Oharaeibacter diazotrophicus: one gene and its partner. The protein of the gene in region 1 interacts with the protein of each later gene in a pairwise test. Links are inferred from orthologs where the notes say so. Each region holds a gene or a part of one and is shown on either strand. Other genes may lie near its edges.

Region 1 (14,688 bases):
CTGATCGCCGAGGCCGGCGTCCGTCCCGAGGCGATCGCCGCCGTCGGCGTCACCGGCATGCTGCCGGCGGTGGTGCTGGTCGACGACGCCGGCCGGCCCGTCCGCCCGTCGATCCAGCAGAGCGACGGGCGCTGCGGCGCCGAGGTCGCGGCGATCCGCGCCGAGGTCGACGAGGCGGCGTTCCTCGCCAAGGCCGGCAACGGCGTCAACCAGCAGCTGGTCGCCCCCAAGCTGCGCTGGCTCGCCGCCCACGAGCCGGAAGCGCTCGCCCGCGCCGCGACCGTTTTCGGCTCCTACGACTGGATCAACTTCCGCCTCACCGGCGAGCGCGCCGTCGAGCAGAACTGGGCCCTCGAGGCCGGCTTCGTCGACGTCGCCGCCGGCCGGCTCGACGACGGCCTGATCGCGCTGACGGGCCGGCCGCGCACGCTCGTGCCGCGCAAGGTCGCCTCCCACGAGATCCTCGGCCGCGTCACCCCGGCAGCGGCCGCCGAGACCGGCCTCGCCGCCGGCACGCCCGTGGTCGGCGGCGCCGCCGACATGATCGCCTCCGCCCTAGGCGCCGGCATCGTCGCGCCCGGCGACGTGCTCCTGAAGTTCGGCGGTGCGGTCGACGTCCTCACCGCCACCGACCGCGCCCGCCCGGACCCGCGGCTCTATCTCGACTACCACCTCGTCCCCGGCCTCTTCATGCCGAACGGCTGCATGGCGACCGGCGGCTCGGCGCTGAACTGGTTCGCGCGCACCTTCGCCGGCGGCGAGGCGGCGACGGCCGCCGCCGCGGGCGAGAGCGTCCACGCTCGGCTCGACCGCCTCGCCGCCGACCGCCCCGCCGGCGCCGAGGGACTGACGGTGCTGCCCTATTTCCTCGGCGAGAAGACCCCCCTGCACGACCCTGCCGCCCGCGGCGTCTTCGACGGCCTCACCCTGTCGCACGACCTCGGCCATCTCTGGCGGGCGATGCTCGAGGCCTATGCCTACGCCATCGCCCACCACGTCGAGGTGCTCGCCGACATCGGCCATCGCGCCGAGCGCTTCATCGTTTCCGACGGCGGTTCGGCGAGCCGGGTCTGGATGGGCATCGTCGCCGACGTGCTCGGCCGGCCGGTGCAACGCCTCTCCGGCCATCCCGGCTCCTGCCTCGGCGCCGCCTGGACCGCCGCGATCGGCGCCGGTCTCGTCGACGACTGGGCGGGCGCCGCCCGCTTCGTCACCGCCGGCGACCGCATCGATCCCGATCCCGCCAACGCCGGCATCTACGCCGCCGGCTACGCCCGCTACCGCGCCCTCCACGGCGCCATCTCCACGGTGCCGCGATGACCGCCCCCTTCGCCGCCGTCGCCTGGGACGTCGACGGCACGCTGGTCGACAGCGAACCGCTGCACCACCGCGCCCTGCTGGCCGCCTCGGCCGCCGCCGGCGTCGACCTCTCCGACCTGCCCGACATGGCCTTCCGCGGCATCCACGTCGGCGACGTCTGGGAGATGCTGGCGCCGCGCCTTTCCGGCGCGATCGGCCGCGAGGCCTGGTTCGCCGCGATCCGCGACCACTACGTGTCGCACCGGCGCGAACTCGTCGCGGTGCCGGGTGCGGTCGAGACCGTGCGCCGTCTCGCCGAGGCCGGCGTGCCCCAGGTCTGCGTCTCCAATTCGGAACGGGCGATCGTCGCCGCCAATCTCGACGCCCTCGGCATCGCCCGTCTGATCCGCTTCTCGGTCACGCTCGACGACGTCGCCGCCGGCAAGCCCGACCCGGAACCCTATGCCCGCGCCGTCCGCCGGCTGACGCTGCCGCCGGCCGCCGTCGTCGCCGTCGAGGACAGCGCCACAGGCGCCGCTTCCGCCAGGGCCGCCGGTCTCCACGTCGTCGCCTGCGGCCCCGACGCCGACGCGATCGCCGACGCCCACCGCGTCGTCGCCGACCTCCGCGACCTCGCGGACCTCTTCGTCCGCGCGGACGTCGTCGTCCGCGGCCCCGTCGCCACCGCCTGACGGCGCGAGGGGAGGGGCGGAGAGGGCGGGCGCGCGGGCTTCACTCCTCCGCCGGAACAGCGGCCGAGCCGTGTCGGATCTCGCCGTCCTGCGCCATGGTCCGGGTGATCGTGGCGATCCGGGTGATCAGCCCCGCGATCATCGAGCGGTGCCGCGACGGATGGGCGGCGCGGAAGTCGACGTCGTCGAGCACCCGCTGCAATTCGGCCTCGGCGGCCCTGAGATCGTCGATGCCATAGCGCGTCGGGGCTCTCCTCTGGCGTTTCACGTCGCTCTCCGAGTCGCGGCCGGCTGATCCGGCCACTTGGATACTTATGTAAACGAATACATTTTATGGCAACTTTCAACTATGCACGTCGACGAAGGCCGCGCCCGCCGGGCCGCGCCCGGGCGGCACGGCCGGGGAGAGCCGCTCGGCCGGACGGCACTGGCTCCTGACGCGGCGACGTGCCGCAGGCGCGCCAGTCCCGATTCGATGCGGTCGGGCCCGTGGCGCGGATCGGCCGCCGGCGCCGTGAAACGGTCGGAATCCACGCGTAGTTCCAGGCGGTTGGGCACGCGTGTTGAACGCTCGCCCCGAGCCCTCTATCAGGAGGGTTCAGAGCAAGCCGAAAGCGAAGTCCAGATGTCCGAAGCCGCCCGCCTCGCCGCCGATGAATACGGCGCGGAATCGATCAAGGTCCTGAAGGGCCTCGACGCCGTCCGCAAGCGCCCGGGCATGTACATCGGCGACACCGACGACGGTTCCGGCCTGCACCACATGGTCTACGAGGTGGTGGACAACGCCATCGACGAGGCGCTCGCCGGCTACGCCGACGAGGTTCGCGTGACGCTGAACCCGGACGGCTCCTGCACGGTCTCCGACAACGGCCGCGGCATCCCGACCGACATCCACTCGGGCGAGGGCGTCTCGGCGGCCGAGGTCATCATGACCCAGCTGCACGCCGGCGGTAAGTTCGACCAGAACAGCTACAAGGTCTCGGGCGGCCTGCACGGCGTCGGCGTCTCGGTGGTGAACGCCCTGTCGGTCTGGCTGCGCCTCAGGATCTGGCGCGCCGGCCGCGAGCACCGGATGAGCTTCACCCACGGCGTCGCCGACGCGCCGCTCGAGGTCGTCGGCGAGGCGGCTGGGCGCACCGGCACCGAGGTCAGCTTCCTGCCGAGCACCGACACCTTCAAGGGCGTGATCGAGTTCGACTACGCCACGCTGGAGCGGCGCCTGCGCGAACTCGCCTTCCTGAACTCCGGCGTCCGCATCCTGTTGACCGACGCCCGCGGCGTCGAGCCGAAGAGCGAGGAGCTGCACTACGAGGGCGGCCTCGAGGCCTTCGTCCGCTATCTCGACCGCTCCCGCAAGCCGCTGATCGGCAAGCCGGTGACGGTGGCCGCGGCGCGCGACGGCATCACGGTCGAGGTGGCGTTGTGGTGGAACGACAGTTACCACGAGAACGTGCTCTGCTTCACCAACAACATCCCCCAACGTGACGGCGGCACCCATCTCGCCGGCTTCCGCGCCGCGCTGACCCGGCAGGTGACGTCCTACGCCGAGGCGTCCGGCATCCTGAAGCGCGAGAAGGTCACGCTCACCGGCGACGACTGCCGCGAGGGCCTGACCGCGGTGCTCTCGGTCAAGGTGCCCGACCCGAAGTTCTCGAGCCAGACCAAGGACAAGCTGGTCTCCTCGGAGGTCCGTCCGGTCGTCGAGAGCGCGCTCAACGAGGCTTTCGCGACATGGTTCGAGGAGCACCAGCCCGAGGCGCGCACCGTCGTCGGCAAGGTGGTCGAGGCCGCCGCCGCCCGTGAGGCGGCGCGCAAGGCGCGCGAACTGACCCGGCGCAAGGGCGCGCTCGACATGGCCTCGCTGCCCGGCAAGCTCGCCGAGTGCCAGGACCGCGACCCCGCCAACACCGAACTCTTCCTGGTCGAAGGCGACTCGGCCGGCGGCTCCGCCAAGCAGGGCCGCAACCGCGAGTTCCAGGCCGTGCTGCCGCTGCGCGGCAAGATCCTCAACGTCGAGCGCGCCCGCTTCGACAAGATGCTGTCGTCGGCCGAAATCGGCACGCTGATCACCGCGCTCGGCACCGGTATCGGGACCGACGAATTCGACCCGACCAAGCTGCGCTACCACAAGATCATCATCATGACGGACGCCGACGTCGACGGCGCCCACATCCGCACCCTGCTGCTGACCTTCTTCTTCCGGCAGATGGGCCAGTTGATCGAGCGCGGCCACGTCTACATCGCCCAGCCGCCGCTCTACAAGGTGACCAAGGGCAAGTCCGAGAGCTACCTCAAGAACGAGCACGCCCTCGAGGACTACCTGATCGACCAGGGCCTCGACGACGCCGTGCTGCGCCTCGCCACCGGCGAGGAGCGCGCCGGCCAGGACCTGCGCGCCGTCGTCGACCGCGCCCGGCAGGTCAAGGCGGTCCTCGACGGCCTGCACCACCGCTACGACCGCTCGGTGGTCGAGCAGGCCGCCATCGCCGGCGCCCTCAACGCCGACGTCCTCACCGACGCGACCAAGGCCGCCGAGGCCGCCGCCTACGTGGCGCGCCGGCTCGACATCCTCGCCGACGAGTTCGAGAAGGGCTGGACCGGCGAGGCGCGCGAGGACGGCGGTCTGGTGTTCCGCCGCACCGTGCGCGGCGTCACCGAGGTCGCCACCATCGACCCGGCGCTGTTGTCCTCGGCCGACGCCCGCAAGCTCGACGGCCACGCCCGCCACCTCCAGGACGTCTACGGCAAGGCCGCGGGCCTGCGCCGCAAGGACGGCGAGACCGCCATCCGCGGCCCGCGCGCCCTGCTCGACGCCGTCTTCGCGATCGGCCGCAAGGGCATTTCGCTGCAGCGCTACAAGGGCCTCGGCGAGATGAACGCCGAGCAGCTGTGGGAAACCACCCTCGACCCCAACGTCCGCTCGCTGCTCCAGGTCAAGGTCGCCGACGGCACCGAGGCCGACGACATCTTCGAGCGCCTCATGGGCGACGACGTCGAACCCCGCCGCGACTTCATCCAGACCAACGCGCTCAACGTCTCGAACCTGGACGTGTGAGGGAGATCGTGTAGCGAAGCCGGACGGTTCAATCGCCGCCGTCCGGCCCCGGCTCGTGTCCGGCCCGGCTACACCGTCGGAACGGTGCCGCCGTCGATGACGTGTTCGGTTCCCGTGATCGAGGCGGCGAGGTCGGAGGCGAGGAAGGCGATCAGGTTCGCCACCTCCTCCGGCTTCGATGGACGGCCGAGGGGGATGCCGCCGAGCGAAGCCATGATGATCCGCTTGCCGCCCTCGACGTCGGTCCCGGCCTCGACCGCGAGCCGCTCGGCGAGCTTCACCGACGCCTCGGTCTCGATCCATCCCGGCGCCACCCGCACCACCCTCACGCCCTTCGGCGATACCTCCTTCGAGAGCGCCTTGCCGTAGGCCGAGAGGGCGGCCTTGGCCGCCGCGTAGGCGATGGTCGCCTCGGGCAGCGGCATCAGGCGCTGGATCGAGGTGACGTGGACGACGACGCCGCGTCCCTGGCCGATCATGCCGGGCAGCAGGGCCCGGTCGAGACGCACGGCCGGGAAGAGATTGAGGTCGATCTCCCTGCGCCATTCCTCGTCGGTCAGCGCGGCGAAGCCGCCCGCCGGCGCCGACGAACCGCCGAGCATGTGGACGACGACGTCGACACCGCCGAGCCTGTCGCGAACGGCGGTCGCGACGGCGGCGCAGCCCTCGGCCGTGGTCAGGTCGGCGGCGACGAAGCCCCGCTCGGGGACGTCGTCCGGCCGTGAGCGCGCCGTCGTGAGCACGTCGGCGCCGAGGTCCCGGAACAGGCGGACGGTCGCCGCGCCCGCCCCGCGGGTGCCGGAGGTGACGAGGGCACGCTTGCCGCGAAGGTCGAGAATGGGTGCCATCAGCCGATCCTCAGGGTGGTGATCAGGTCGTTCTCGAGCGTGAACGCGAAGGCGAGCACGGCCGGACTGCCCGGGAAGTCGCCGCTGACGCGGGCCCGCACGACGACGCCGTCTCCGTCCCGCGCCACCTCCACGGCTTCGGTGGTGGGGCGGTACTGCGCCTGCGCGGCGAGCCACCACGCCCGGATGGCGGCGTGGCCGTGGTGTCGGCGGCCCTCGTCCTCGACGACGGCGTCGCTCGCGAAGGCGCGAGCGAGCCTTTCGGGATCCGCGTCGCGGTCGGCGTCGAAATAGGTCCTGACGGCGGTCGGCATGTCCATGGACGTCTCCAGCGTTGGTGGGGTGACACGCGGAATGTGCCGCTGGACGATCGATCCGATAAGCGGGATGAAAGGGGACAAGGTATTTCGGAAATCGGGACGATGCGCAAACCTGGACTGTCCGATCTCGACGCGGCGCTGGCCTTGGCCCGGCGGGCGTCCTTCCGCGCCGCGGCGACCGATCTCGGCGTCTCCACCACGACGCTCAGCAACACGATCGCGAAGCTGGAAGCGGGCCTCGGCGTCCGCCTGTTCAACCGGACGACCCGGAGCGTCTCGCTCACCGACGCCGGGCGGACCTTCGTGGGGCGGATCGCCCCGGCCCTTCGGGAGATCGAAGGGGCGATGGACGGCGCGCGCGCGGAGCAGGCGGAGCCGACGGGCACCTTGCGCATCAACGCCTTCGCCACCGCCGCCCGCGGGATTCTCGAGCCGCTCGTCTTCGCCTTCCTCCGCGCCCATCCGCGGGTGCACGTGGAGATCGTCACGGAGGAGCGGCTGGTCGACATCGTGGCCGAGGGCTTCGACGTCGGCGTCCGCGCCGCCGACCTCGTCCCGGCGGACATGATCGCGCTGCCGCTCGGCCCGCCGCTTGCGCACGCCGTCGTGGCATCCCCGGCCTACCTCGCGCGGCACGGCCGTCCGCGGACGCCCGCCGACCTCGCTGACCACGCCTGCATCCGCGTTCGCCTGCCCAACGGCGCGCTGCTGCGCTGGCCGTTCTCGCGGTACGGCGAGACGCTGCAGGTGGACGTCACGGGGCCGCTGACCCTGGACGAGGCCGGTCTCGCCCGCGCCGCCGTCGTCGAGGGCTTCGGGATCGGCTTCTTCCAGGAGCCGAACGTCCGAGAAGAGATCGCCGCCGGGCGGCTCGAGCGGATCCTCGCGGATTGGACGCCCCCGCTGGTGCCGCTCTGCCTCTACTATCCCGGCCGGCGCAACCATTCGGCCGCCCTCCGGAGCTTCCTCGCCCTCGCCCGGGAGATCGGCAAGGGCGCGGCGCCCTGACGGCACGACCCGAACGATCGCCGTGGATCGCCCGCGATCGGAACGACCGCGGTCAGGGCGTCGTCGGTGAAGGCCGGCCGAGGAAGTCGCCCGCGACGCCGTCGGCCGACGGAGCGCGAACCGGTTCGCCCGACGGCGCGGCCGCCGTCGCGAGCGGCCGCTCCTCCGCCGCCCGCCAGGGCAGGGCGAGCGAGGCGCGGAAGCGGCCCGGGCCGACGGGGCCGGCGGCGAACAGGCCGTCGTCGCGGAAGCGGGCGCGCAGGCGTTCGGCGACGTTGCGCGTGCCGACGCCCATGCCGGCCAACCCGTCGCGGCCGGGCCGGCCACCGTCGATCGGCATGTCGTTCTCGATCGTGATCAGCAGGCGGTCGGCGTCCCGGCGCGCGCGGAGCGCGATCTCCACCTGGCCCGCGGTCGCCCCGACGCCGTGCTTGACCGCGTTCTCGATGAGCGGTTGCAGGATCAGGCTCGGCACCAGCGCGCGCCGGACGTCGTCGGCCGCGTCGATGCGGAAGGTCATCCGGTCCGAGAAGCGTTCCCGTTCGATCTCGAGATAGTCCCGTTGCAGGGCGAGTTCCTCGGCCAGCGGCACGTCGTGGACGGGGTCGAGCGCGAGGGTGGTGCGCAGGAAGGTCGAGAGCGACAGCACCATGCGCCCCGCGCGCGCGGACGATCCCTCCTCGATCAGTCCGGCGATCGAGTTCAGCGTGTTGAACATGAAGTGCGGGTTGACCTGATAGCGCAGCGCCCGCATCTGCGCCGCCAGCGCCTCCTCGCGGACGGCGGCGAGGCGCAGGCTGCGCGCGTGCAGCTCGAAGGCGAACACGAGGGCGACGAACAGCGCGCACCAGCCGAAGAACAGCGCCGCGCCGAGGGCGGTGTCGTTCACGAATCCGGCCCAGTCCGCGCCGCCGACCGAGGTCGGCAGCCCGCCCCCGCCGAGGACCCGGCCGAGCCCGGCCCGGGCGATCCCCCCGAGCAGCGACAGCGCGAAGGACGACAGCAGGAGCGCGGGCAGCGCACCCTCGGTCGAACCGTTGCGCGTCGCCCGCCCGTGGATGCCGAGGAGCGCGAGGGAGATCGCGCAGGCGCCGAGCCAGCACGCGCCGTCGAGCGCCAACGTCGCGACCACGGATCGGACGTCCACCCCCGGTGCCCCGGACGCACCGCTCCCGAGCACGGCGGCCGGCAGCGACGCCAGGAAGATCCCCGCCCAGTAGACCAGCCCGAAACGGACATGGGCCCGGCGAATGCCGCAGTCGTCGGTGAGGCGGTCCATGCTCGCGTATCCGGTCTTCGATGCCGGCGCATTCTAGCCGTGGCGGCGACCGCGTCGACGGGGATCGGGGCTGCGCCGGCGCGACTTTCGCCCGCGCGCCGGCCGGAGGGCCGGGCGTCCCCGGTAATTCCACCGGCGCCGCGTTGCCGGCCTCGTCGGGATCGCGCATCCTCTGCCCGAAACCGCGAGCTTGTCCGTCGGAGCGACCATGGAGGCATGGGGCCTGTTGTATTCGGTCGCCGTCGGCGCCGTGTTCGTCGCGGGCACGATCCTCGTCGTGCTCGGCAGCTATTTCGCCACCCGCCGCGTGATCGGACCGGGCGCGGACGGCGATCGGACGATCGAGGTGGCCGCGAACGTCGCCGTGCGGGTCGCGACGCTGCACAGCCTGATCCTCGGGCTGGTCTATGCCCAGGAACTCGACGACTACAAGGGCGTCCGCTCCAACCTCGTCGAAGAGGCGATCGCCATCTCCGACGTCTTCAACGACGCCCGCCGCTACGGTGGCGAGGCGACCGCGACCGTGCAGGGCGGCCTGTCGCGCTACGTCGCCGTCGTCGTCGACGAGGAATGGGCCGACCTCGGCGACCGGCGAGGGTTGTCCGCGCGTGCGTGGCGGGAATGGGAAACCGTCTACGACGCCATTCTGAACCTCGTGCCGGTCTCGGAACGGGAACGCTTCCTCGCCCAGCGGATGCGCGACCGGATCGCGGTCGTCGCCCGATACCGCCAGCTGCGCGAGGCCCCGACCAAGAGCCATTTCTCGGGTCTGTTCTGGGCACCGGCGATCATCGGACTGGTGATCGTCTCGGCGGCCTTCTACGTCTACCGGCCGACACGCACGCACCTCGTGTTGCTCGGTCTGTTCGGGGCCTATTCGGGGGTGATCCTCTTCTTCATCTTCGCCTTCGCCAACCCCTACGCCGAACCGGGCAAGCTCGAACCACGACCGTTCCAGCAGTTGCTCCTCGGCGATCTCGCGGTCCCGCCTCCTTCTTAGGAGGCCGCCGCGGGCGGCCGTACATCGCGCTGCCGCCCCCGGCTCACACCACCGTCCGCGCCCGCGCGTCCGTCCCGAGCAGCCCCGTCAGCCGCTTCAGTCCGATCCTCAGCGCCGTCCGGTCCGGTGCGGCGCCGAGCGAGACGCGGACGGCTTCGGGAACGGTCGTGCCGGTGGCGAAGGCGGAGGCGGGTACGACGGCGACCCCGCCGGTGCCCGCCTCGGCGGCGAAGGCGTCGGCGCGCCGGCCCGGCGGCAGTTCCAGCCAGACGTGGGGGCCGCGCGGCGCCGCGCGGAAGCAATGCCCGGCGAGGACGGCGGCGGCGATCTCCTGGCGCGCCGCGCTCTCCTCCCGGATCGCCGCCACGATCTTCGCGAGCGTGCCGTCTGCGATCCAGCGTGTCGCCACCGCCGCCGCCAGCGGCGACGCCATCAGCGTGGTCGCCCGGAGTGCCGCGCCGACGGCGTCGGCCGCCCGGGCGGTCGGCGCGGCGACGTGGGCGATCCTGAGCCCGGGCGTCGCGCACTTCGCCAGCGTCGCGACGTACCACGTCCGCTCCGGCGCGCGCGCCGCGATCGGATCCGGCGGGTCGAGTGCGAGCGGGCCGTAGGGGTCGTCCTCGACGATCGCCAGCCCTTCGCGCCGCGCGATCGCCGCGATCGCCGACCGGCGCTCCACCGACATGGTCGCGGTGGTCGGGTTGTCGAGGGTCGGCACGAGGTAGAGCGCCGAAACGCTGCCCGCGCGGCAAGCGTCCGCCACCGCCTCGGGCACGACGCCCTCGGCGTCCATGGCGAGCGGCACGATCGCCGCGCCGACCCGCTCGGCCGCCGCCCTGGCGCCGGGATAGGTGACGACGCCCATGCCGATCCGGGCACCGGGCGCGAGGATCGCGGCGAAGATCGCGAACAGCGACGCCTGCGCCCCGCTCGCGACCACCACGCGGCCGGGGTCGACCGGGCCGAGCACCTTGCCGAGCCGGTAGGCCCCGGCGACCCGGTCGGCCTCGGTGCCGGCGACGGGACAATATTGCAGCAGCCCGGCGCCGCCGCGCAGCACCTCCGCGGTCGTCCGCGCCAGCCGGCCGGCGAGATCGGCGCGCGCCGGCTGCGGCGGGATGTTCAGGCTGAGGTCGACCGGCCGCGCCAGCGCCCGCGCGGCGGACTGCGGCGCGTCTGCCGCGACCCGCGTGCCGCCACGGCCCGGGCTGGCCTCCAGCACGCCGCGCAGCTTCGCCTCGCCATAGGCGCGGGTGACGGTGGTGAGGTCGATCCCGAGCGCCGTCGCGACGCTGCGCTGCGCCGGCATCCGCTCGCCCGGCGCCACGTCGCCGGCGGCGACGTCCTCCTCGATCGCCTCGACGATCCCCATGAACTTCGAGCCGGAGCCGATCCGGATCCGCGGCCGCCACACCATGCCCCCTCCGACGTCCCGACAATCAGATCCATACATTGAGGCCATGTATGCCATTCATTTCGCCGTCGATCCATACGATATGGAGGCGACGCGACGGCCGGGTCCGGCCCGCCGCCCGAAAGGGGATCGCCATGACCACCGACGTCCGTCATCCGCCGCAGCCGCCCGTCGCCACCGGCGTCCGCGGGCTGTGCCCGCGCTGCGGGCAGGGCCACCTGTTCGACGGCTTCCTGACGCTCGCCCCGTCCTGCGAGGTCTGCGGCCTCGACTACGGCTTCGCCGACCCCGCCGACGGCCCGGCCTTCTTCGTGATCTGCTTCGCCTGCGTCCCCGCGGTGATCCTGGCGCTCTGGATCGAGATGGCCTTCCAGGCGCCCTACTGGGTCCACCTCTTCACCACGTTGCCGTTCCTGCTCCTCACCTGCGTGCCGCCGCTGAGGCCGCTGAAGGGCTGGCTGGTCGCGAGCCAGTATTACTTCAAGGCCGAGGAGGGCCGCCTCGAGACCGACGACCGCGTGCCCGCGGCTGCGCCGACCGAACTCCGGAGCTGACCGGCTCCGGATGCCCGCGGGGCGGCGGACTTCCGACGCCGCCCCGTGGGCCGAGACCCTGCCATCACGCGACCGTCCGGCGCCGCGGCGCCCCGCCGCCCCTCGTCGGCTGCGGGCGCGCGGCTCGCGTTCTCATTGACGCACCGAACTGGATCGATCGAGAGTGGCGGGAGCGTGGACGATAGGGGCGTGACGATGCGAAGGCTGGCCATCTTGCTTTGCGTGATCTGCGGAGGCTGCCGGACCGACCAACAGCCGTCGGAGAGCTTCGCACGCGAGGTGATCCCCGGAATTTGCCTTCGCGGCAAGGATAGCCGCGATGTAACCGAGTTCTTCAATGCCAGTTACATATATATCGGGAATCATCCGGATGTACCGCAAGAATTCTACGACCGCATCTGGGGCGAGGACGGTGTGGTGAAGCGGGGCGGGCTCCGTCTGGTCACGCCGGAGGGCGCGATGATCCTGACGTCTGACGTAGAGCCGTTCGAAGTAGTGGTGGTAGGGCGCCCGCAGGTTGCCGATCTGAACGGGGATCCGAAGGGGCGCTTTTTCGAGTGCCGGCAGGGCGCATTTCAAGCGTTGGGGACCCGTGAACACTAACCTCGTCTCGTCGCGGCACGCCGAGGCTGCCGTCCGCCCACTACGGTCGCCGCGCCGCCCGCCCTTGAGCCGGCCGCCGCGCTCGGCCATATGTGGCGGCGACCCCCTCCGGTGCCGCCCGCCCGTGCCGCGCCGTGCCCCCGCTCCCGCCGCCCAGGATCCACCATGAAGAAGATCGGCTTCCTTTCCTTCGGCCACTGGTCGCCGACGTCGCAGTCGGCGACGCGGACGGCGGCGGACGCGCTGTTGCAGTCGATCGACCTCGCCGTCGCCGCCGAGGAACTCGGGGCCGACGGCGCCTATTTCCGCGTCCACCACTTCGCCCGTCAGCTCGCCTCGCCGTTCCCGCTGCTGGCCGCGGTCGGCGCGCGGACGAAGACGATCGAGATCGGCACCGCCGTGATCGACATGCGCTACGAGAACCCGCTCTACATGGCCGAGGACGCCGGCGCCGCCGACCTGATCTCCGGCGGCCGTCTCCAACTCGGCATCAGCCGCGGTTCGCCCGAGCAGGTGATCGACGGCTGGCGCTACTTCGGCTACCGCCCGGCCGAGGGCGAGAGCGACGCCGACATGGGCCGCCGCGCCACCGAGGTGCTGCTCGAGGTGCTGAAGGGCGAGGGCTTCGCCCGGCCGAACCCGCGGCCGATGTTCCCCAACCCGCCGGGCCTCCTGCGCCTCGAGCCCTACGCCCACGGCCTGCGCGAGCGGCTGTGGTGGGGCGCCGGCTCCAACGCCACCGCGGAATGGGCGGCCAAACTCGGCATGAATCTCCAGAGCTCGACCCTCAAGAACGACGAGACCGGCGAGCCCTTCCACGTCCAGCAGGCCGCCCAGATCCGCGCCTACCGCGAAGCCTGGAAGGCTGCCGGCCACAAGCGCGAGCCGCGCGTCTCGGTCAGCCGCAGCATCTTCGCCCTGGTCGACGACCGCGACCGCGCCTATTTCGGCGGCCGCGACGGCGACGCCGACCAGATCGGCTTCATCGACGACCGGACGCGCGCCATCTTCGGCCGCAGCTACGCCGCCGAACCGGATGTCCTGATCCGCCAACTCGCCGCCGACGAGGCGATCGCCGAGGCCGACACGCTGCTGCTCACGGTCCCGAACCAGCTCGGCGTCGACTACAACGCCCACGTCATCGAGGCGATCCTGACCCACGTCGCCCCCGCGCTCGGCTGGCGCTGAGCGGCCCGGCGCCGGCCGCGACCGGATCGTGCTAAGCTCCCGGCCGCGACTCGCGCGGGCGTCCGCCCGTGGCGGGCGCGCAACCTTTGGCCCATCCGGCGTATGCGCTTCATCCACACGGCCGACTGGCACATCGGGCAGACGATTAACGGCTGGACCCGCGAGGCCGAGCACCGCGCCTTCCTCGCCGGTCTGCCCGACCTCGTCGCGGAGACCGGCGCCGACGCGCTGATCGTCGCCGGCGACGTCTTCGACGGCATCAACCCGTCCAACGACTCGCTCCGGCTCTACTACGACGCCCTGGCGACGCTGAACGCGCGCCATCCGCGGCTGACCACCGTGATCGTCGCCGGCAACCACGATTCCGCCGGCAGGCTCCAGGCGCCCGACGTTCTGCTTCGGCGCTTCGGCGTCCACGTCGTCGCCGGCGTCCATCGGATCGACGGCCGCCTCGACCTCGACCGCCACCTCGTGCCGCTGCCGGCCGCCGACGGCGGCGTCGGCGCCCACGTGCTGGCGATCCCGTTCCTGCGCCCCGGCGACCTGCCGGGCCTCGCCTTCGACGACGGCGCCGACGGCTCGCCGGTGGTGGCGGCGACGCGCCGGCTCTACGGCGAGGCGGTCGCCGCCGCGCGCGAGCGGATCGGCGCGGCGCCGCTGATCGCGACCGGCCATCTCCACTGCCTCGGGGCGCTCGAGTCGGAGGGCGCCGAGCGCCGCATCGTCGTCGGCGGCGAGCACGCCGTGCCGGCCGACATCTTCCCCGCCGACGTCGCCTACGTCGCGCTCGGCCATCTCCATCGCGCCCAGGGCGTCGGCCGCGACACCGTCCGCTACGCCGGTTCGCCGTTTCCGCTGTCGGCGACCGAACTCCCCTACCGCCACGCCGTCACGGTGGTCGACGTCGATCCGGACGGCGCCGTGCGCTGGGTCGAGCGCCCGCTGGCGCGGCCGGTGCCGTGCCTGCGCCTGCCCGAGACCGGCGCCCTGAAGCCGGCCGACCTCGCCGCCGCCGTCGCCGCCCTCGGCCTCGATCCCGCCCTGCCGCGCGAGGTGCAGCCGCTCGTCCACGTCGTGCTCGCCCCCGACGGCCCGCTCGCCGGCGTCGTCGTCGAGGCCGAACGGCTTCTCGAGGCCCACCCGTTGCGCTGCGCCGGCATCCGGATCGAGCGGCCGGCCGCGGCGACCGAGGGCAGGGCGCCAGAGACCAAGGCGCTGCGGCTGTCGGACTGGCGCCCGGAGGACCTGTTCGCCCGCGCCTTCGAGACGAGGAACGGCGTCCCGCCCGGGCCGGAGCACCGCGAGGCCTTCCGCCGGCTGCTCGTGGCGGAGTGATCCGATGCGCCTCCTCGCCGTCCGCGGTCGCAACATCGCCAGCCTCGCCGAGCCCTTCGAGCTCGACCTTTCCGCCGAGCCGCTCGCCTCGGC
Region 2 (14,752 bases), 660 kb from region 1 along the record:
ACATCTCTTCAAGCTGATCGGTCAGATCAAGGCCGACGTCCTGCTCGGTGCCCGCGCCCGTGCCGCCGAGGCGGAAGCGGTGGCGATGTCGGTCTTCCAGGCCACGACGTCGGCGCTGGATCTCTTCTCCGGACAGACAAGTTTCGATCACAAGTTTTATACCGACCTCACCTCCACCTACGTCGACAAGATCCAGGGCACCAGCCTGTTCCTCCTGGTCGACACCATCTCGCAGAACCACGACACCACGATCCAGCACTGCTCGCTGGTGACGACGCTCGCCACCGCCTTCGCGTCCTCGCTGGGCTTTCCGCACGGCGAGATGGAGCGCGTGTTCCTCGCCGCCTTCTTCCACGACATCGGCAAGTCGGCGATCCCGAAGGCGGTGATCGACAAGCCGGGCAAGCTCACCGACGACGAGATGCGGCTGATGCGCACCCACGTCACGGTCGGTCACGAGATGCTGCGCCGCTTTCCCGAGACCGCCGGCGAGATCGCCGACGTCGCCCTGCTGCACCACGAATACCTCGACGGCTCCGGCTATCCGCACGGTCTGCGCGGCGGCGAGATCCCCGACCTCATCCGCATCGTCACCATCGCCGACATCTACGCCGCCCTGATCGAGCGCCGCGCCTACAAGCCCCCGTTCTCGCCCGAGAAGGCCTTCTCCATCCTGCGCGAGATGGGCGGCAAGCTCGACCAGGACCTCGTCGGCCTGTTCCAACCGGTGGCGGAATCGATCGACGTGAAGACGTGAGGGCAGGGGTGATGCGCCACGTTTCGGCCGGATCGCCGGGATAGTGGACGAGCGGTCCCTTCGATTGGCCTCGCCGGCCGGAATCGGCTAGAAGGGGCATCGATTTAATGCAGGGGACGCCCTCTTTTGGCCGACGACGACAACCGACCGGCGGGCACGGAGCCGCCCGCCGACATCAAGCCGATCTCGATCTCCGACGAGATGAAGCGCAGCTATCTCGACTACGCCATGAGCGTGATCGTGAGCCGTGCCCTCCCGGATGTCCGCGACGGCCTGAAACCGGTGCACCGGCGCATCCTCTACTCGATGCACGAGAACGGCTACGAGTGGAACAAGCCGTATCGCAAGTCCGCCCGCGTCGTCGGCGACGTCATCGGTAAGTATCACCCGCACGGCGACCAGTCGATCTACGACGCCTTGGTGCGCATGGCGCAGCCGTTCTCGATGCGGCTGCCGCTGGTGGACGGTCAGGGCAACTTCGGCTCGGTCGACGGCGATCCGCCGGCGGCGATGCGCTACACCGAGGTCCGGCTCGAGAAGGTCGCCAACGCGCTGACCGACGACCTCGACAAGGACACCGTCGACTTCACGCCGAACTACGACAACTCGGAACGCGAGCCGTCGGTGCTGCCGGCGCGCTTCCCGAACCTGCTGGTCAACGGCGCCGGCGGCATCGCCGTCGGCATGGCCACCAACATCCCGCCGCACAATCTCGGCGAGGTCATCGACGCCACCATCCGCGTGATGGACCAGCCCGACGTCGAGATCGAGGACCTGATGGACATCGTGCCGGGTCCGGACTTCCCGACCGGCGCCCAGATCCTCGGCCGCTCCGGCATCCGGCAGGCCTATCTCACCGGCCGCGGCTCGGTGGTGATGCGCGGCCGCGCCACGATCGAGGAGATCCGCAAGGATCGCGAGGCGATCATCGTCACGGAGATCCCCTACCAGGTCAACAAGGCCGCGATGGTCGAGAAGATCGCGGAACTGGTGAAGGAGAAGCGGATCGAGGGCATCGCGGACCTGCGCGACGAGTCCGACCGCCAGGGCATGCGGGTGGTGATCGAGCTGAAGCGCGACGCCGTCGGCGACGTGATCCTGAACCAGCTCTACCGCTTCTCGCCGCTGCAGACCTCGTTCGGCGTCAACATGGTGGCGCTGAACGGTGGCCGGCCCGAGGTGATGAACCTCAAGGACGTGCTGGTCGCTTTCGTCGGCTTCCGCGAGGTGGTGGTCACCCGCCGCACCCGCTTCCTGCTCGGCAAGGCGCGCGACCGCGCCCACGTCCTCGTCGGCCTCGCCATCGCCGTCGCCAACATCGACGAGGTCATCCAGCTGATCCGCAACGCGCCGGATCCGGCCACCGCCCGCGAGCAGCTGATGACGCGGCGCTGGCCGGCACACGACGTCGCGCCGCTGATCCGCCTGATCGACGACCCGCGCCACACCGTCAACGAGGACGGCACCTACAACCTCTCCGAGGAGCAGGCCCGCGCCATTCTCGATCTGCGCCTGCAGCGCCTCACGGCGCTCGGCCGCGACGAGATCGCCGACGAGCTCAACAAGCTCGCCGACGAGATCAAGGACTATCTCGACATCCTCGGCTCGCGTGCCCGGGTGCTGGAGATCATCCGCACCGAACTCACCGACCTCAAGACCGCCTTCGCCACGCCGCGCCGGACCGAGATCCTCGAATCCGACGCCGACATGGAGGACGAGGACCTGATCGCCCGCGAGGACATGGTCGTGACCGTGTCGCACGAGGGCTACATCAAGCGTGTGCCGCTGTCGGCCTACCGGGCGCAGCGGCGCGGCGGCAAGGGCCGCTCGGGCATGGCGACCAAGGAGGAGGATTTCGTCGTCCGCCTGTTCGTCGCCAACACCCACACGCCGGTGCTGTTCTTCTCCTCGCGCGGCATCGCCTACAAGATGAAGGTCTGGCGTCTGCCGCTCGGCAATCCGCAGTCGCGCGGCAAGTTCATCAAGAACCTCCTGCCGCTGCAGGACGGCGAGCGCATCACCTCGATCCTGGCCCTGCCCGAGGACGAGGAGACCTGGGCCGATCTCGACGTGGTGTTCGCGACCCGCTTCGGCACCGTGCGCCGCAACAAGCTGAGCGACTTCACCAACGTGAACCGCAACGGCAAGATCGCGATGAAGTTCGACGACGAGGCGGACGGCATCGTCGGCGTCGAGACCTGCACCGAGAACGACGACTTCCTGCTCGTCTCGGCGCTCGGCCAGTGCATCCGTTTCTCGGTGACCGATGTCCGCGTCTTCAAGGGCCGCGATTCCACCGGCGTGCGCGGCATCGCGCTCGGCGAGGGCGATCAGCTGATCTCGCTGACGATCCTGCGCCATTTCGAGGCAGAGCCGGCCGAGCGCGACCTGTTCCAGAAGCAGTGGAACGCCAACCAGCGCGCGGTCACCGGCGAAGAGGCCGATCTCGAGGACGCCGACACCGACGAGGCCGACGAGGAGATCGGCGGCGACGCCCAGCTCTCGCCGGAGCGCTACGCCGAGATGGACGCCAACCAGCAGTTCGTCCTGACCGTCAACGAGAAGGGCTACGGCAAGCGCTCGTCGTCCTATCAGTTCTCGATCAAGGGCCGCGGCGGCAAGGGCAACAAGGCGACCGACCAGACCAAGCTCGACGAGATCGGCAAGCTCGTCGCCGCCTTCCCCGTAGAGGCGACCGACCAGATCATGCTGATCTCGGACGGCGGCCAGCTGATCCGCGTGCCGGTCGAGGGCATCCGCATCGCCTCGCGCGCGTCGAAGGGCGTGCGCATCTTCACCACCGGCGAGGGCGAGCGCGTCGTCGGTGTCGAGCACCTCTCGGACATCGGCGAGGGCGGCGAGGAGGGCTGAGCCTCTGCCAGCCCGTCGAGCCATGACCCGAAACGAAGAGGCCCGCGGCGTCGACGCCGCGGGCCTCTTCGTTTCGGGGAGCGGAATCGCAGGATCTGGTCAGCCGGTGGCGGCGAGCGGCGCCTCCTCGACGGCGTCCATACCCAGGCCGCCCATGTGGACCGCGTTGAAGGTGCGGATGATGTGCTGCGCCATGGTCGGCTTCACGTGGCGGCCGTCCTGCTGGAAGGTCTCGCGCAGGTCCGAGCACATCGAGATCTCGTAGGACGGAAAATAGTGGACGTCGTCGTGGCGCGCGCAGAACTCCTCGGCGGCGGCGCGCAGGATCGACTTCGAACGCATGTTGGCGACGACGACGTCGTCCATCGAGAAGGTCGCCGACAGCGCCACCGGCGACACCGAGACGATGATCTGCACCGGGTGGGGGATGTGGGTGCGGATCAGGTCGCGGATCGCCTCGAGATGGCGCACGTTCTGCGCCGCCGACAGCACGTGCACCTCGAGCCGAGGCTTGGCCGAGATCAGGTCGAGGTCGACGCAGGTGTTGAGATAGGCGCCGGCGTCAGGGTCGTACCAGACCTCGTTGAGGCCGAGAGTGAGGATCACCACCTTGGCCTCGCGGATGCGCCGGAACGACTTGCGCGCGGCGGCGCGCTTGTTCGACAGCGCGTTCATGTTGCGCAGCCGGTCGAGCGCGTAATAGTGGCCGTCGCGGTAGCTGCCGTCGGGCAGGGCGACCGCGAGGTCCTCGTCGCGCATCGGGCAGGGGTCGACGAGGCAGCGCTCGAACTCGCGCGCCATCGACGGCACGTTGTAGCGGGCGAGATAGGCGCGGATCAGGAACGGATCGTCCGGCGACAGCGCGCTCAGCACCTTGTGGCCGCGGCCGAGCAGCGCCTTCTCGAGTTCGAGCGCGAAGCAGGAGCCGATGGCGTAGACCGGATCGTCCGGCCCGAGCAGCACCTTCGGGGCGATCCAGGTGCGCAGGTGCCCGTTGTTGACCCGGCCGACGGTGGAGCGCCAATAGGCCGCCGGGTTGGCCTTGAGATTGGCGACCGCCTCCAACTGCGGAATGACGTGGAGCGGCTTGTCGGCGTCGGTCATGGCGGCCCCCGGGACCCGGACCGGCGCGCGGCGCACCGGATTCGCATCGCTCCAGTGTCCGGCCACAGTGGTTGACGGGGGGTAAACGAGGTGTCTCGGCGAGGTGCGGCGGCGGGTCGAGGCGACTTCAATCGGAGGGCGTTGGCATCGGTCACGGCAGGCAGAGCGTTCTTCACCGGCTCTGCAATTGAAAAGCCGGCTCATCACGTCGGGGATGCGTGCCCGCATGATTTCTCCGCAGGTTGCACTCCGGTGCCGCGCATCCTTCGCCGTCCGCCCGCTCTCCCTACCGAACCGCCGCCTCGAACGAAGAAGGCCGGTACCCCTGGGGATACCGGCCTCCGCGTCCGTTCCGATCCGCCGTGGGCAGAGCCGCCCGCCGCGTGCGTCAGAAGGTGTCGACGTCCCAGACGTCCTTGGCGTAGCCCTTGATGGTGCGGTCGGAGGAGAACCAGCCGACCTTGGCGGTGTTGAGGATCGCCCGCTCGGTCCAGCGCGTGGCGTCGCGGTAGTCGACGTCGACCTCGCGCTGGCGCTGGAAATAGGCCTGGAAGTCGGCCGAGACGAGGAACCAGTCGACGTTCCACATCCGGTCGAGCAACTCGTTGAAGCGGCCGGGATCGTCGGGCGAATAGGCACCGGCGGCGATCGAATCGAGCACGGCGCGCAGCGTCGGGTCGTTCTCGATGGTGGCGCGGGCGTTGTAGCCGGTCTTGCGGATCTCGGCGACATTCTCGGCGGTCAGGCCGAAGATGTAGATGTTGTCCGGACCGACCCGCTCGCCGATCTCGACGTTGGCGCCGTCGAGGGTGCCGATGGTGAGCGCACCGTTGAGCGCCAGCTTCATGTTGCCGGTGCCCGACGCCTCCATGCCGGCGGTCGAGATCTGCTCGGAGAGGTCGGCGGCCGGGATGATCACCTCGGCGAGGCTGACGTTGTAGTTCGGCAGCACCGCCACCTTCAGCCGGTCGCCGACGATCGGGTCGGCGTTGACGGTGCGGGCGACGTCGTTGGCGAGCTTGATGATCAGCTTGGCCATGTGGTAGCCGGGCGCCGCCTTGCCGGCGAGCACCTTGACCCGCGGCGTCCACTCCGCCCCCGGGGTGCGCCGGATCGCCTGGTAGAGCGCGATCGTCTCCAGGATGTTGAGCAGCTGGCGCTTGTATTCGTGGATGCGCTTGATCTGAATGTCGAACAGCGCCGAGGGGTCGACGTCGAGCCCGATGCGCCGCTTGATCTCGGCGGCGAGCCGGATCTTGTTGGCGCGCTTGGCGGCGGCGAAGCGCTCGCGGAAGGCGGCGTCGGTGGCGAGCGGCACCGCCTTCTCGATCTCCGAGAGGTCGCCGACCCAGCCGTCGCCGATGGCGTCGATCAGGAGGCCGCGCAGGCCCGGGTTGCACTCGTAGAGCCAGCGGCGCGGCGTGATGCCGTTGGTCTCGTTGACGATGCGGTCGGGGTAGAGCGTGTGGAAGTCGTGGAACACCGTCTGCTTCATCAGCTCGGTGTGCAGCGCGGAGACGCCGTTCACCCGGTGCGAGCCGATGAAGGCGAGGTTGCCCATCTTGATCTCGTTGCCCCACTCGATGATGCGGATGTCGTCGAGCGAGACGGGTACGTTGCGGCCCTGCACCTCGGCGAGGTGGTGGTAGTCGATCCACTCGATGATCTGCATGTGCCGCGGCAGCACCCGCCGGAACAGGCCGACGCTCCAGCGCTCCAGCGCCTCCGGCATCAGCGTGTGGTTGGTGTAGCTCAGGCACTTGCGGGTGATCTCGAACGCCTCCGCGAAGGGCAGGCGGTGCTCGTCCGCGAGGATGCGCATCAGCTCGGCGACCGCGATCGCCGGGTGGGTGTCGTTCATCTGGATCGCGACGTGGTCGGCGATCTGGCGGATGTCGTCGAACTCGGAGACGAAGCGGCGGACGAGGTCCTGCAGCGAGGCCGAGGTGAAGAAGAACTCCTGCTTGAGGCGGAGTTCCTTGCCCTCGGGCGTGGTGTCGTCCGGGTAGAGCACGCGGCTGATGGTCTCGGCCCGGATGGTCTTCTCGGCCGCCGAGACGTAGTCGCCGTGGTTGAAGCGCCGGAGGTCGAGCACCTCGACCGGCTTCGACGCCCACAGCCGCAGCGTGTTGACGTGGCGGCCGGTCCAGCCGGCGATCGGGGTGTCGTAGGCGACCGCGAGCACGGTCTCGTCGGCGTGCCAATAGGTCCGGCCGTGGCCGTCGAAGGAGATGTGGCCGCCGAACTTGACGGGATAGGCGACCTCGAGCCGCTCGAACTCCCAGACGTGGCCGGAGACCAGCCAGTCCTCCGGCTCCTCGACCTGCCAGCCGTCGTGGAAGCGCTGGCGGAACAGGCCGTGCTCGTAGCGGATGCCGTAGCCGTAGGCGGGGATGCCGAGGCTGGACATCGAATCCATGAAGCAGGCGGCGAGACGGCCGAGGCCGCCGTTGCCGAGCGCGGCGTCGCTCTCCTGGCCGACGAGGGCGTCGTAGTCGATGCCGAGGTCGGCGGCGGCCTTGCGGACGGCGTCCTCGAGGCCGAGGTTGCAGACGGCGTCGTGCAACAGCCGGCCGATCAGGAACTCCATCGAGAGGTAGTAGACCCGCTTGCGGCGGGTGGCGTAGCCGCGGCGGGTGGCGTCGAACCAGGCGTCGACCACGTGGTCGCGCACCGCCATCGACAGCGCCGTGCACCAGTCCTTCTGGGTGGCGTGGCCGGGATCCTTGCCGACGACGTAGGCGAGCTTCTCGACGATCGCCCGCTTCAGCGAATCCGCGTCGGCGGCGCGCGGCTCCGCCGTGGAGGCCGTCGTCCTGGTCATGTCCGGCGTCACGTTCATCGGCTCGTCATCCCTGATCGGCCGTCGCGAGAGGAGGAATTTCGGCGAACGGCGCGTCGGTCCGGAACCGTTTCGCGCAGTCGGCGCGGCTCGAAGTGCCGACCGTGCGTCACGGCGATGTCACGTGGACTGTGATCCGCGGAATGTGGCGTGTCCATAGGCATGGCGCCGCGGCCGGCGGATCCGGCCGGAAAATTCGCCATGGCGCCTCGCTCAGCACATAACTAGGCGCACTTGATGCCGTCGGCATGCGTCGGCGGCATATCTCTTCAGGCGACGCCGAGCGCCTCGGCGGTCAGCCAGAACACCTCGGCCTCGGATTCCTCGGTGTCGAGCCAGAGGAAGGGCAGGTCGGGATACTCGGCCTCGAGGATCTCGCGGCCGGTGCCGATCTCGCAGATCAGGCCGCCGCCGGGCGCGATGTGGTCGGGTGCGGCGGCGAGGATGCGGCGCACGACGTCGAGGCCGTCATGGCCGCCGGCGAGCGCCATCTCCGGTTCGTGCCGGTATTCCTCGGGCAGTTCCGCCATCACCTCCGCCTCGACATAGGGCGGGTTGGTGACGATGAGGTCGTAGCGCCGCCCGGCCAACGGCCCGAACAGGTCGCCCTGGTGGAGGTGCACCGTGTCGGCGCCGAGCGTCTCGACGTTGATCGCCGCAACCTCGAGCGCGTCCGGCGAGAGGTCCACGGCGTCGACCTCGGCGTTGGGGAACAGCCGCGAGGCGAGGATCGCGAGGCAACCGGACCCGGTGCAGATGTCGACCACCGAGGTCACCGCCTCGGGGTCGTCGATCAACGCGAAGCCTTCGCCACCGACGAGGCTGGACACCAGCAGTTCGCCGATGAAGGAGCGCGGCACGATCACCCGCTCGTCGACGTGGAACGGAATGCCCTGGATGTAGGCGCGGCCGACCAGATAGGGCGTCGGGATCCTCTCGTCGACGCGACGTTCGATCAGGCCGACGATCGTCTCGCGCTCGGCGCAGGTGAGGCGGGCGTCGAGCCAGGGATCGAGTTCGTCGATCGGTAGTTTCAGCGTCTCCAGCACCAGGAAGACCGCGTCGTCGAGCGCGCTCGAGGTGCCGTGGCCGAAGGAGAGCCCGGCGGCGTTGAAGCGCGACACCGCGTAGCGCACGAGGTCGCGGATGGTGATCAGGTCGTCGGCGGGGGAGGGCACGGCCGCGGTCGTCTCCGTTTCGGGTCGCGACCGTCATAGCCGACGGCGCGGCCGGCGAGAACCTCCCTACGGCGTGGGATCGAAGCGGGCGATGCTGCACGAAGGGCGGTCGACGCCCCGATACCGCAGGATCCACAGGCACTTGGCTAAGGGAATCTTCAAGAACTTGCTGCAAGCTGCATGTGTACCCGCCATCGTTGCCGGAGCCTCGTGTTGACGCCACAGCCGCCTGCCCCCCGTCCGCCGCGGTCGGTTTCCAGGTCGCTGGGTCGGCTCGCCGGGAACCGGGGCGGCGCCGTGTCGCTGATCTTCGCCGTGGCGATGCTGGTGATCATCGTCGCGGTCGGGTGTGCCATCGACTACGGGTATGCCGTCCGTCAGCGCGACTACGCGCTCGGCGTGCTCGACACGGCCGTCGTCACGGCCGCGGCCAACCTGATGGAGAGCCGCGCCGCCACCGACGCCGCGCGTACCAAGGTGGCGAGCGCGTCGGTCGACTCCTACATCGCCTCGTCGAATGCCACGGGCCTGCTCGCGGACGCCCGTACCGAGGTGGTGACGTCGGGCCTCGGTTCCACCGTCACCGCCACCGCCGATGTCTCGGTGCCGACTTCGTTCCTCGGGATCATCGGCGTCGACAGGATCGACTTCACGCTGTCGTCGTCGTCGGAGAGCACGTCGACGCCCTACGTCGACGTCACCCTGCTGGTCGACACGTCCGGCTCGATGGCACTCGGCGCCACCGCCGCCGACATCGACCGCCTCGTGGCCAACGTCCGCTGTGCCTTCGCCTGCCACGACAACCCGGGCGCCGATTCCTTCGCCTGGGCCGCCGCCAACGGGGTCACGCTGCGCTACGACCTGATCCGCCAAAGCGTCCTGAACTTCGCGGACTACATCGAGGACATCGACACGGTCGGCCACACCCGGGTCCAGATCTACACCTTCGACGATTCCCTGCGCCGCAACCTCGCCCTGACCACCGACATGGTGCAGGTCCGCGCCAACCTGCCGGCCGCCCCCCAGACGTCCGGCGAGACCGTGGGTGGAACACGCTGGTGGACGTATGCCGACACCATCCCCGGCCTGATCGGCGGCGGTGGCGACGGCACGTCGCGGGCCAAGGCGATCAAGCTCGTCATGATGCTCACCGACGGCGTGCAGGACCCGAACCGCACCTGGACCTGGGATACGCCGCTGCGCGACTACGTCCGCGAGTTCGATCCGACGGTCTGCGACACCCTGCGCATGCAGAACGCCAAGGTCGGGGTCGTCCAGGTCCCCTATCTCGATCTGACCGGGGACTGGGGCTACGATGCCACGCTCGGCATGCCCAGCCTCCTCGGCCGCAACGGCGACCGCCACGCCGACACCACCTACGCGCTGCAGCGCTGTGGCGGCGACCTCTACCACCTCGCCACGAGCGCCGAATCGGTCGTCGACAGCTTCAAGACGCTCTACGCCCGGGCCGTGCCGCCGCGCCTGTCGCGGTGAGCGGACGGGGCGCCGCCGGCGTCGTCGCGGCGATCGTCGCGTCGCCGCTGCGCCATGGTCGACGAGGTCCACAAGAAAACATTCGTACATGCGCACATGCGTCGAGTCCGGCAGTGATAGGTGGAATCGCGGACAGGACTACCGATGGTGGGTCGTGCCACCGCTTCAGATCTGACAATTTTACCGCGTATTCCGTGTGACCGACGGCGATAACCCGTGCACCGGTCGTTTGGGTCAACTTGAGCGATGTAACGGTAATCATTCGCAAATTTGGCGGTGATCCACATTAGCTTTCATCTTCATGATGTATTAATGCGCGAACTGTTCCCTAGGGAAGCAAATTTCCTTCGTGCTGGACGATCGGCCGGCACGCTTCTTCCCCCGGAGCCAGTCGTGTTCAACTTTCGTTCTGTCAAGGGAACGTCGGAGCAGTTCGACGCCATCAGCAAGGCACAAGCCGTCATCCGCTTCGACGCGTCCGGCAAGGTCGTCGAGGCGAACGAGAATTTTCTCCGGACGATGGGCTATCGCGCCGAGGAGATCATCGGCAAGCACCACCGGATCTTCTGCGATCCCGCCTATGCGGACTCGCCCGCCTATGCCGAGTTCTGGAACAATCTCAGGGCGGGGCGGATCCAGGCCGGCGAGTTCGAGCGGTTCCGCAAGGACGGCTCGCTGGTGACGCTGGCGGCTACCTACTCGCCGATGCAGGACGGTGCCGGCTTCGTCAAGACGGCGATCGAAGTGCCGTCCCGCCGCGCCGAGCGCCGCCGCACCGAGGCGCTGCTCGCCACCCTCGACGACCTGCCGATCGCGGTCATGACCTGCGATCCCGCGACCTTCGTCATCGACTACGCCAATACCACCTCGAAGACGCTGCTGCGCCGTCTCGAGGCGCACCTGCCGATCTCCGCCGACCAGTTGATCGGCAGCTCGATCGACGTATTCCACAAGCGCCCGATGCACCAGCGGGAGATCGTCGGACGCGGCGTGCCGCATCACGCGCGCATCCGTGTCGGACCCGAATATCTCGATCTCAGGATCAGCCACGTCGCGGGCCGCCCGCTGCTGATCTGGTCGATCGTGACGGAGAAGGCCGAGATGGCCGAGGAGCTGTCGGCGACCGTGGAAGGGCTGGAGGAGGTCGCCAAGCGGGTCGCTGCAGCCGCGGAGAAACTGGTCTCCACCGCCTCGCAGCTCAACGCCATGGCGTCGACGGTCTCCGCTGCGGGCGAGGAGCAGGCAGCGGCGATCGCCGAGGTGGCGCAGCGCACCAGCGAAACCGCGGTGCAGGCTGGCGAAGTAGGCGAGGCGACCACCGCGACCCGCGAACAGCTCCGGGAGCTCGTCACGGCGGTCGGCAGCATCGGCGAGGTCCTCGACGTCGTGAACAGCATCGCGGCGCAGACCAAGCTGCTCGCCCTCAACGCCACCATCGAGGCGGCGCGCGCCGGCGAGATGGGCAAGGGCTTCGCCGTCGTCGCGGCCGAGGTGAAGGCGCTCGCCGACCAGACCGCGAAGTCGACGGGCGACATCACCCAGCGAATCGGGCGGATCCAATCGGAGGCGACGCGCACCTCCCAGTCCGTGACGACCACGATCGACGGCGTCCAGCGGATCGCCGGCATCTCTTCGGCAGTCGCAGCCGCCACCGACGAACAGCGCGCCGTCGCGACCGACGTCGCCGCCACCATCGTGCGGGTCGCGGACGAGGCGGCGGCGACGCGCAGCGCGGCCGAGGTGGTCGCGTCGCTCTCCGAGGAGGTGAACCGCTTCGCCTCGGGGCTCGAGGCGCGTGTCCGCAAGATGCTGGCGGACTGACGCTTTCCGCACCGTCGCGGAACAGGAGTTTGCCGTCGGCGCCGCCTTCACGGTGCCGACGTCCCGGGCGACGATCGTGCATCGACCGTGAGCCCGGGGGATTCGGATCCATGTACGTGCCCGCCCATTTCGCCGAGACCGACGCCGCCGCGATCGCGGCGTTGCTCGAGGCCTTCCCGCTCGCCTGCGTGGTCGCGCAGACGGCGTCAGGGCTGGTCGCGAACCACCTGCCGCTGCTCGTCGGTGCCGACGGCTCCCTGATCGGCCATTGCGCGCTCGCCAACGCCATGCACCGCGAGATCGCCGAGGGGCAGGAGGTGCTGGCGATCTTCCGCGGCGACGATGCCTACGTGTCGCCGAATTTCTATCCGGGCAAGGCCGAGCACCACCGCCACGTCCCGACCTGGAACTACCAGGTCGTCCACGTCCACGGCACCATCGCGTTCCAGCACGACGACAAGGCCAAGCGCGCCGCCGTCGGCCTCCTGACCCGCCATCACGAACGCCGCCTCAACGGCGCCGACGCCTGGCGCATGGCCGACGCCCCGGCCGACTACATGGACCGGATGCTCGCAGCGATCGTCGCCTTCCGGATCGACATCGTCCGCACGCTCGCCAAATCGAAGCTCAGCCAGAATCGCGACGCCCGCGACCACGCCGGCGCGGTCGACGGCCTGCGCCGGACCGGCGCGACTGGAATCGCCGACGCGATGGCGCGGCGGTCGTCCGAGAAGGGCTGATAAGCAGGTTGCGAAACGGCTTGAAAAGCCGTTCGTCGCTCGTTGAAATCACAGGGAAATGTTGGGGTGGTACGCCCTACGGGAATCGAACCCGTCTCTCCAGCGTGAAAGGCTAGTGTCCTAACCGATAGACGAAGGGCGCCCAACGGGGCGGCTTATAGTGGGGTTCGGGCCGGCTGGCAAGGGCGTCGTCGGAACGTCCCGCGGCACGTCGGCTCGCGGGACCGATCGGGCCGTCTTCCACGTCGAAACGGCGCTCGACCGCGGCCTCAGCCCCCGGGCGCGCGCCCGCCGCGCAGCTTGTCCCAGGCGTTGGCGAGGGCGACGAAGCCGGCGACCGGGACGGTCTCGGCGCGGACGGTCGGGTCGAGGCCGGCCGATTCGACCAGGGCGGCGACATCGACGCCGAGCGCCTTCAGGCTCTGGCGCAGCATCTTGCGGCGCTGCCCGAAGGCGGCGGCGGTGACGGCCTCGAGGCTCTCGCGCCGGCACGGCAGCGGCGCCGGCCGCGGCTCGAAGTGCACCACGGTCGAGGTCACCTTCGGCGGCGGCACGAAGGCCTTGGGCGAGATGTCGAACATCTGCGTGGCGATCGCCCGCCAGCCGGTCAGCACGGCGAGGCGGCCGTAGGCGTCGTCGCCGGGCGCCGCGGTGATGCGGTCGGCGACCTCCTTCTGGAACATCAGCACCATGACGCGCCAGCGCGGCGGCCACGGCTCGGCCGAGAGCCAGCCGGTCAGGAGCGGCGTCGCGATGTTGTAGGGCAGGTTGGCGACGATCGCGACCGGGCCGTCGCCGAGCGCCGCGGTGTCGATGGCGAGGGCGTCGCCCTCGATCACGTCGAGCCGGCCCGGATAATGCGCGGCGACCTCCTCCAGCGCGGCGATGGCGCGCCGGTCGCGCTCGACCGCGACCACGCGGCCGGCGCCGACCGCGAGCAGCGCGCGCGTCAGGCCGCCGGGACCCGGACCGACTTCGACCACCGCGAGGTCGTCGATGCGGCCGGCGGTGCGGGCGATGCGGGCGGTGAGGTTGAGGTCGAGCAGGAAGTTCTGGCCGAGGCTCTTCAGGGCCTGGAGGCCGTGGCGCTCGATCACCTCGCGCAGGGGCGGCAGGTCGTCGATTTGACTCACGTCGGCGCTCCCGTCCGGCCGGTCGCCGCCATCCGGCCGGCGAGCGCCAGTGCCGCCACCATGCTGGCGGGATCGGCGACACCGCGGCCGGCGATGTCGAGCGCGGTGCCGTGGTCGGGCGAGGTGCGCACGAAGGGCAGGCCGAGCGTGACGTTGACGGTCTCGTCGAAGGCGATCGTCTTCACCGGGATCAGCACCTGGTCGTGGTACATGCCGAGCACGACGTCGTAGCCGGTGCGGGCGCGGCGGTGGAACAGCGTGTCGGACGGGTACGGGCCGGAGGCACGGATGCCGAGGGCCTTCAGATCCGCCACCGCCGGGCCGACGATCTCGAGGTCCTCGCGCCCCATGGTGCCGTCCTCGCCGGCGTGCGGGTTGAGGCCGGCGACGGCGATCCGCGGGTCGGCGATCCCGAATCGGCGGGCGAGGTCGCCGGCGACGATGCGGCCGACCGCGACGATGCGCTCGCGGGTCAGGAGCCGCGGCACGTCCTTCAGCGCGACGTGGACCGTGACCGGCACGGTGGAGAGCTCGGGCCCGGCCAGCATCATCACCGGGTCGCAGGGCGCGCCCGGCCAGTGGCGCGCGGCGACGGCGCCGAGGAACTCGGTGTGGCCGGGGAAGGCGAAGCCGGCGGCGTAGAGGTTGGATTTCTGGATCGGCGCGGTCACCACCGCGCCGGCGCGGCCGTCCCGCACGTGGGCGACGGCGGTCTCGATCGCGGCGATCACCGCGGCGGCGTCGGCGGGATCGGGCCGGCCCGGCCGGTCGCCCATGGCGCCGTCGACCGCCACCACGGGCAGGGCGTCGGC

Evidence for each region.
Region 2: the proteins of gyrB (region 1) and gyrA interact in binary tests that used the Escherichia coli proteins (3 or more experiments, as listed by UniProt). The link is inferred for Oharaeibacter diazotrophicus from one-to-one orthologs.

The regions. Positions count from the first base shown.
Region 1 is NZ_SNXY01000006.1:2,834-17,521, forward strand. What follows is about bases 2,219-5,331. They hold gyrB (DNA topoisomerase (ATP-hydrolyzing) subunit B), read left to right. Parts: upstream 2,219-2,616; coding sequence 2,617-5,046; downstream 5,047-5,331. Other genes in these bases: EDD54_RS00180 (hypothetical protein), read right to left, coding at 2,219-2,259; EDD54_RS00190 (SDR family oxidoreductase), read right to left, coding at 5,115-5,331. Outside these bases: EDD54_RS00170 (FGGY-family carbohydrate kinase), read left to right, coding at 1-1,320; EDD54_RS00175 (HAD family hydrolase), read left to right, coding at 1,317-1,991; more of EDD54_RS00180, read right to left, coding at 2,032-2,218; more of EDD54_RS00190, read right to left, coding at 5,332-5,894; EDD54_RS00195 (nuclear transport factor 2 family protein), read right to left, coding at 5,894-6,214; EDD54_RS00200 (LysR family transcriptional regulator), read left to right, coding at 6,317-7,222; EDD54_RS00205 (sensor histidine kinase), read right to left, coding at 7,275-8,501; EDD54_RS00210 (bestrophin-like domain), read left to right, coding at 8,710-9,501; EDD54_RS00215 (aminotransferase-like domain-containing protein), read right to left, coding at 9,545-10,918; EDD54_RS00220 (DUF983 domain-containing protein), read left to right, coding at 11,050-11,469; EDD54_RS00225 (hypothetical protein), read left to right, coding at 11,659-12,072; EDD54_RS00230 (LLM class flavin-dependent oxidoreductase), read left to right, coding at 12,238-13,260; EDD54_RS00235 (exonuclease SbcCD subunit D), read left to right, coding at 13,363-14,595; EDD54_RS23605 (AAA family ATPase), read left to right, coding at 14,600-14,688. UniProt on the Escherichia coli protein: DNA gyrase negatively supercoils closed circular double-stranded DNA in an ATP-dependent manner to maintain chromosomes in an underwound state.
Region 2 is NZ_SNXY01000006.1:657,766-672,517, reverse strand. Bases 652-3,828 are described here. They hold gyrA (DNA gyrase subunit A), read left to right. Parts: upstream 652-958; coding sequence 959-3,628; downstream 3,629-3,828. Other genes in these bases: EDD54_RS03255 (GSCFA domain-containing protein), read right to left, coding at 3,728-3,828; EDD54_RS03265 (HD-GYP domain-containing protein), read left to right, coding at 652-757. Outside these bases: more of EDD54_RS03265, read left to right, coding at 1-651; more of EDD54_RS03255, read right to left, coding at 3,829-4,732; EDD54_RS03250 (glycogen/starch/alpha-glucan phosphorylase), read right to left, coding at 5,121-7,574; prmB (50S ribosomal protein L3 N(5)-glutamine methyltransferase), read right to left, coding at 7,844-8,752; EDD54_RS03240 (Tad domain-containing protein), read left to right, coding at 9,050-10,246; EDD54_RS03235 (methyl-accepting chemotaxis protein), read left to right, coding at 10,640-12,067; EDD54_RS03230 (FMN-binding negative transcriptional regulator), read left to right, coding at 12,178-12,807; 16S rRNA (adenine(1518)-N(6)/adenine(1519)-N(6))-dimethyltransferase RsmA, read right to left, coding at 13,077-13,940; 4-hydroxythreonine-4-phosphate dehydrogenase PdxA, read right to left, coding at 13,937-14,752. UniProt on the Escherichia coli protein: A type II topoisomerase that negatively supercoils closed circular double-stranded (ds) DNA in an ATP-dependent manner to maintain chromosomes in an underwound state.